Linked DNA regions of Heyndrickxia acidicola. The protein of the gene in region 1 binds, or shares a complex with, the protein of each later gene. Links are inferred from orthologs where the notes say so. Each region holds a gene or a part of one and is shown in the gene's direction. Other genes may lie near its edges.

Region 1 (3,281 bases):
ATTACTGCCTTATTTGAAGAACGCGAGGTTCCGGCAGACAGAATGGAGCATTACGAGAAGCTGCTTCAATTCAGCCAAAAAAGAATTCCCCAAAAGGAAGAGAAAAAGGATTTTCCAAATACAGAGGACTTGCAGCCAACATCTATTTTAAGAAATCTTGAGGTGAAAGAGCAGGTATTTAGAGCAGCACAGCTCAACTATGAAAATATTTATCCTTACATGGCTGAGCTAAGGGAGTTTCTTGAAAACCCTCATAACCATCCGTTTGTGAAATCAATGGTCGTGAATGTATTGAAGGAACATGGGGTTGAAAGGCCAGCGTTTATTAGAAAATTTACCTTTGAAGAGCAGGTAGTGCCTTCAGAGCTTCCGGCAGTTTTTGAAACCCCTTTTTATTTGGAATTTATAGAATACCTAAGAAAAGAAGTGGAGGATAAGAACCCTACTTTATATCAACAAATAAAGATTGTTGTAGACCGGCATTTTTTCATATTGTATCCTTTCGAACCAATCCCGATGTCTGCTCCTGTATGGGCAGCAGCCTACTTCCTTTTTGTCCAGGAAATGTATCAGGATGGGATAGATCCTGAAATCACCGCCCAACAGTTTGGCGTGGATAGGGAAACGCTGGAAAAGGCACTCAGGTGGATCGATGAGATAGAAGAAATTTCTTTGCCGATTGTATAGCTCCTTCTTGAAACAGCTAAAACCTATGATATAATGTAATGGTTGTAATGTGTAATTTTTTCAACCCTTTTCATTTTTCTTTTTAAAATGGATTATGGCTGTCGAATTGGACATGCCTGTCTATTAAATTAGTTCATTACACTATCAAATATAGATTGTTGGAGGGAAAGGTATGTCAGCAAAATGGGAAAAGCTTGAAGGCAATCAAGGCGTATTAACAGTTGAAGTTGATGTTGAAACTGTTAACAACGGTCTGGATGCAGCTTTCAAAAAAGTATCAAAACAAATTAATATTCCAGGATTCCGTAAAGGGAAAGTTCCTCGTCCATTTTTTGAAAAGCGTTTTGGTGTAGAATCACTTTATCAGGATGCTTTGGATGTAATTCTTCCAGAAGCGTATGCTCAAGCTGTTGAAGAAACAGGCATTACACCTGTTGACCAGCCAAACATCGATATCGAGCAAATGGAAAAGGGAAAAGAGTTAATCTTCAAAGCAACTGTTACAGTTAAACCTGAAGTTAAGCTTGGAGAATATAAAGGCTTAGAAGTTGAAAAGGTTGACACAGAAGTAAAGGCTGAAGATATTGAAAATGAATTGAAATCTCTTCAGGAGCGTTATGCTGAACTTGTTGTTCGTGAAGAAGGCGCTGCTGAAAACGGCGATACAGTTGTCCTTGATTTCGAAGGCTTCGTAAATGGAGAAGCATTTGAAGGCGGACAAGCTGACAACTATTCTTTAGAGCTTGGCAGCGGAAGCTTTATCCCGGGATTTGAAGAGCAATTAGTTGGTTTAGCTGCAGGAGAAGAAAAGGATGTCGAAGTAGCATTCCCTGAAGAATACCATGCTGCTGAATTAGCTGGTAAACCTGCAGTATTCAAAGTGAAAATCCATGAAATCAAAACAAAAGAACTTCCTGCGTTAGATGATGAATTTGCTAAAGACGTAGATGAAGAAGTGGAAACACTTGACCAATTAAAAGAGAAGCTTGAGAAAAACTTAAAAGAATCAAAAGAACACCAAGCTAAGCATGCAACTGAGGATGCGATTGTAGAAAAAGCTGCAGAAAATGCTGAAATTGATATTCCTGAAGCAATGATCGATACAGAACTAAACCGCATGATGCAGGAATTCGAACAACGTCTTCAAATGCAAGGTTTAAACCTTGACCTGTACTTCCAATTCTCTGGTCAGGATGAGAAGGCTCTTCGCGACCAAATGAAAGAGGATGCACAAAAACGTGTTCGCATGAACTTGACTTTAGAAGCAATTGCAGAAGCTGAAAACATTGAAGTAAGCGAAGAAGAAGTGGAAGCTGAATTAACAAAAATGGCTGAAGCTTACAATATGTCTGCAGAGGACATTAAAAAAGCCCTTGGCAGCCTTGACGGCGTTAAAGGCGATTTAAAAGTTCGCAAAGCAGTTGAATTTCTTGTACAAAACAGTAAGACTGCTGCATAATAGTAATAATATAAGATTTCTGGATCAATCCCAAAACAAGGCACGACGTTATTCGTGCCTTGTTTTCTACAATGTAAGAAAAAATTCTTTTCAAAAATCATACATAAAAGTAGAATATAAAATACGAATTGGGGAAAATCTTGATTAAGTAGGATTTAATGAGATCAATGGCGAATGTATATGTAAGCTTTAAAATTTCCTGTCCTACATAGAAGTATGATACAATCCAATACATAACTGTTTTTAGACGGGTTCTTTACAAAAAAAATTAGCCTATGCAGGAGAATGCGGCAAGGAAAAGGGAATCCCGCTTCCTTTCCTGTCTTTTCAAACGTCTAAGCTAATGAGAGGCTAGTATTCTTTATAAGGGGTGAAAGTCATTGTTTAAATTCAACGATGAAAAGCAGCAGCTTAAATGTTCATTTTGTGGTAAAACACAAGATCAGGTCCGCAAGTTAGTTGCAGGACCGGGAGTCTATATATGCGACGAATGTATTGAGCTTTGTACTGAAATTGTAGAGGAAGAGCTTGGTACCGAAGAAGAAATTGAGCTGAAAGATATTCCTAAACCAACTGAGATCCGTGAAATTCTTAAAGAGTATGTCATTGGCCAGGATCAGGCGAAGAAAGCGCTTGCTGTAGCGGTTTATAATCATTACAAGCGTATTAATTCCAATAGTAAAATTGATGAAGTAGAGCTTGCCAAAAGTAATATCTGCTTAATCGGGCCGACAGGAAGCGGGAAAACCCTACTGGCACAAACACTCGCAAGAATTTTGAATGTTCCATTTGCCATTGCTGATGCTACATCATTAACAGAAGCCGGTTATGTAGGCGAGGATGTTGAAAATATTCTTCTTAAATTGATTCAGGCTGCAGATTATGATGTAGAAAAAGCGGAAAAAGGAATTATCTATATCGATGAGATTGATAAAGTAGCAAGAAAATCAGAAAACCCGTCTATTACACGTGATGTTTCTGGTGAAGGAGTTCAGCAGGCATTGCTGAAAATTCTTGAAGGAACTGTTGCAAGCGTTCCTCCTCAGGGTGGACGCAAGCATCCTCATCAGGAATTTATTCAAATTGACACTACAAATATTCTCTTCATTTGCGGCGGTGCCTTTGATGGTATTGA
Region 2 (3,217 bases), 3.4 Mb from region 1 along the record:
ATGCAAACCAAAAAGCGCTTCTTTCAGGAGGAACACCTGCTACTGGACGTCCGGTATTGCTGGGTATTACGAAAGCATCTCTTGAAACGGATTCCTTCTTATCTGCTGCATCATTCCAGGAAACAACAAGAGTCCTAACTGATGCTGCTATTAAAGGAAAACGCGATGAACTTCTTGGTCTGAAAGAGAATGTAATTATTGGTAAACTCGTTCCAGCTGGAACAGGAATGCAGCGTTACCGTAAAGCTACTGCTGAAATTGTTGAAGAAGAAGTAACGGTTGAACAGTAGAATAAATACAGATTGCAGTGCTGGTTTTAATAACCAGTACTGCTCTTTATTAATATTTTATTTTTAATGTTGACATTAAAAAATGAAAATGATACTATATTCAAGGTGCTCCTATCAATAACCTGTAGCTTTGGAGGATATCATAAATGTCTTATGAAAAAGTATTGCAGGCCAAAGAATTCATTGTAGGAACGAAACAAACAGTCAAGGCATTAAAGTCAGGCAAAGCAAACGAACTAATTGTGGCGGATGATGCTGATCCAAACATTACAGTTAAAGTAGTGGAGATTGCTCTGGAAAATGATATACCAGTACACCATGTGGATTCTATGAAAAAGCTTGGTAAGGCATGCGGTATTCATGTTGGTGCTTCAGCTGTTGCTGTTATTTATTAAAACTGTTTTTGCAACTCTATTTGCAAGAACTTTGTTTTTACTTTAAAATGAACCACCTGGATGTGTGGGCTTCAACAAAAGCGAAGGGAGGAAACAAAACATGCCTACTATTAATCAGTTAGTGCGCAAACCACGTCAATCAAAATTGACTAAATCAAAATCACCAGCACTTAACAAGGGATATAACAGTTTCAAGAAAGTAAACACAGACTTATCTTCACCTCAAAAACGTGGAGTATGTACTCGTGTTGGTACTATGACACCAAAAAAACCGAACTCAGCTTTACGTAAATACGCTCGTGTTCGTTTAACAAATGGTATCGAGGTTACTGCTTATATTCCTGGTATCGGCCACAACCTTCAAGAGCACAGTGTTGTTCTTATCCGTGGCGGACGTGTTAAGGACTTACCGGGAGTACGTTACCACATCGTTCGCGGTGCATTAGATACTGCGGGTGTTGACGGACGTAGACAAGGACGTTCTAAATACGGTACTAAGAGACCAAAAGAAAAAAAATAATCTTAAATTAATTAGTTAAAAGATAGATTTTCTGAAAGGAGGAAAAACAATGCCACGTAAAGGACCTGTTTCAAAAAGAGACGTATTACCAGATCCTATTTATAACTCAAAATTAGTTACACGTTTAATCAACAAAATGATGGTAGACGGCAAGAGAGGTAAATCTCAAACTATTCTTTACTCATCATTTGATTTAATTCGTGAACGTTCAGGCAAAGATCCAATCGAAGTGTTTGATCAAGCACTTAAAAATATTATGCCAGTACTTGAAGTTAGAGCGCGCCGTGTAGGTGGTGCAAACTATCAAGTACCAGTAGAGGTACGCCCAGAAAGACGTACAACTCTTGGACTTCGCTGGTTAGTAAACTATTCTCGCCTTCGCGGTGAAAAAACTATGGAAGAGCGCCTTGCTAACGAAATTCTTGATGCTGCTAACAATACTGGTGCTGCAGTTAAGAAACGTGAAGACACTCACAAAATGGCTGAAGCTAACAAAGCATTCGCTCACTACCGTTGGTAATCTAACAAACACACTAAAATTCATCCTAAAACTAGGAAGGAGAAAAAGTAGATGGCAAGAGAGTTCTCCTTAAATAATACTCGTAATATTGGTATCATGGCTCACATCGATGCTGGTAAAACAACAACTACTGAGCGTGTACTTTATTATACTGGCCGTATCCACAAGATCGGTGAGACTCATGAAGGTGCATCTCAAATGGACTGGATGGAGCAGGAACAAGAGCGTGGTATCACCATTACATCTGCTGCAACAACTGCGCAATGGAAAGGTCACCGCGTAAACATCATCGATACTCCAGGACACGTAGACTTCACTGTTGAAGTTGAACGTTCTTTGCGTGTACTTGATGGTGCGGTTGCTGTTCTTGATGCTCAATCTGGTGTTGAGCCACAAACTGAAACAGTTTGGCGCCAAGCTACAACATACGGTGTTCCCCGTGTAGTATTCGTTAATAAAATGGATAAAATCGGTGCTGACTTCTTATATTCTGTAGGCACATTGCATGATCGCCTTCAAGCTAACGCTCAAGCAATCCAATTGCCTATCGGTGCAGAAGACCAATTCGAAGGCATCATTGACCTTGTAGAAATGAAAGCTATTTTTTACGGGAATGACCTTGGAACTGATATTGAAGAGCGCGAAATTCCAGCTGAATATCAAGACCAAGCTGATGAATATCGTGAAAAGTTAATTGAAGCTGTAGCAGAGCTTGATGAAGAATTAATGGAAAAATACCTAGGCGGAGAAGAAATTACAAATGCTGAACTTAAAGCAGCTATTCGTAAAGGTACTGTTAATGTAGAATTCTATCCAGTAATCTGTGGATCTGCTTTCAAAAACAAAGGTGTTCAATTAATGCTTGATGCAGTTATTGACTATCTTCCATCTCCAGTAGATGTACCTGCTATCAAAGGTACAACTCCTGATACAGATGAAGAAGTTCTACGTCCTTCTAGCGACGAAGAGCCATTCTCTGCTCTTGCATTCAAAGTTATGACGGATCCATATGTAGGTAAGTTGACATTCTTCCGTGTATACTCTGGAACACTTCAATCTGGTTCTTACGTACAAAACTCAACAAAAGGCAAGCGTGAACGTGTAGGACGTATCCTGCAAATGCATGCGAACCACCGTGCTGAAATCTCTGAAGTATATGCAGGAGATATCGCTGCGGCTGTTGGTTTAAAGGATACTACTACAGGTGATACTCTATGTGATGAAAAGAGCCTTGTAATCTTAGAATCAATGGAATTCCCTGAACCAGTTATCCAATTGTCTGTAGAACCAAAATCAAAAGCTGACCAAGACAAAATGTCTACGGCGCTTCAAAAACTTCAAGAAGAAGATCCAACTTTCCGTGCGCATACTGACCAGGAAACTGGACAAGTTATCATTGCTGGTATGGGTGAGCTTCACTTAGATATCATTGTTGACCGTATGAAACGTGAGTTTAAAGTAGAAGCAAATGTGGGTGCACCTCAGGTTGCAT

Evidence for each region. Proteins that work in one complex are often made in the same cells at the same time.
Region 2: the proteins of tig (region 1) and rpsG are in contact, whole or in part, in a crystal structure (PDB 3GTY), measured with the Thermotoga maritima proteins. The link is inferred for Heyndrickxia acidicola from one-to-one orthologs. Residues at the interface, in WP_004081061.1 of Thermotoga maritima: Glu122, Val124, Val129, Leu130, Tyr133, Glu188, Gly259, Ile262, Tyr263, Glu266, Ser270, Glu273, Gln274, Glu277, Arg308, Gln311, Ile312, Ser315, Tyr316, Glu325, Arg329, Arg336, Leu363, Phe366, Trp367, Arg373, Leu377, Arg381, Leu384, Glu387; in WP_004081843.1 of Thermotoga maritima: Lys34, Lys52, Lys55, Glu59, Arg62, Gln63, Glu66, Asn67, Lys69, Val71, Arg95, Ala109, Lys110, Lys111, Gly112, Arg113, Pro114, Glu117, Glu121, Ile124, Ala125, Tyr127, Asn128, Asn129, Thr130, Gly131, Lys135, Asp139, Arg142, Met143.

The regions. Positions count from the first base shown.
Region 1 is NZ_KV440953.1:131,233-134,513, forward strand. Bases 58-3,002 are described here. They hold tig (trigger factor), read left to right. Parts: upstream 58-859; coding sequence 860-2,146; downstream 2,147-3,002. Other genes in these bases: A5N88_RS00550 (tetratricopeptide repeat protein), read left to right, coding at 58-687; clpX (ATP-dependent protease ATP-binding subunit ClpX), read left to right, coding at 2,527-3,002. In the rest of the region: more of A5N88_RS00550, read left to right, coding at 1-57; more of clpX, read left to right, coding at 3,003-3,281. UniProt on the Bacillus subtilis protein: Involved in protein export. Acts as a chaperone by maintaining the newly synthesized protein in an open conformation. Functions as a peptidyl-prolyl cis-trans isomerase.
Region 2 is NZ_KV440953.1:3,518,732-3,521,948, forward strand. The notes cover bases 1-2,989. They hold rpsG (30S ribosomal protein S7), read left to right. Parts: upstream 1-1,254; coding sequence 1,255-1,725; downstream 1,726-2,989. Other genes in these bases: rpoC (DNA-directed RNA polymerase subunit beta'), read left to right, coding at 1-290; A5N88_RS16385 (50S ribosomal protein L7ae-like protein), read left to right, coding at 437-685; rpsL (30S ribosomal protein S12), read left to right, coding at 786-1,205; fusA (elongation factor G), read left to right, coding at 1,777-2,989. Outside these bases: more of fusA, read left to right, coding at 2,990-3,217.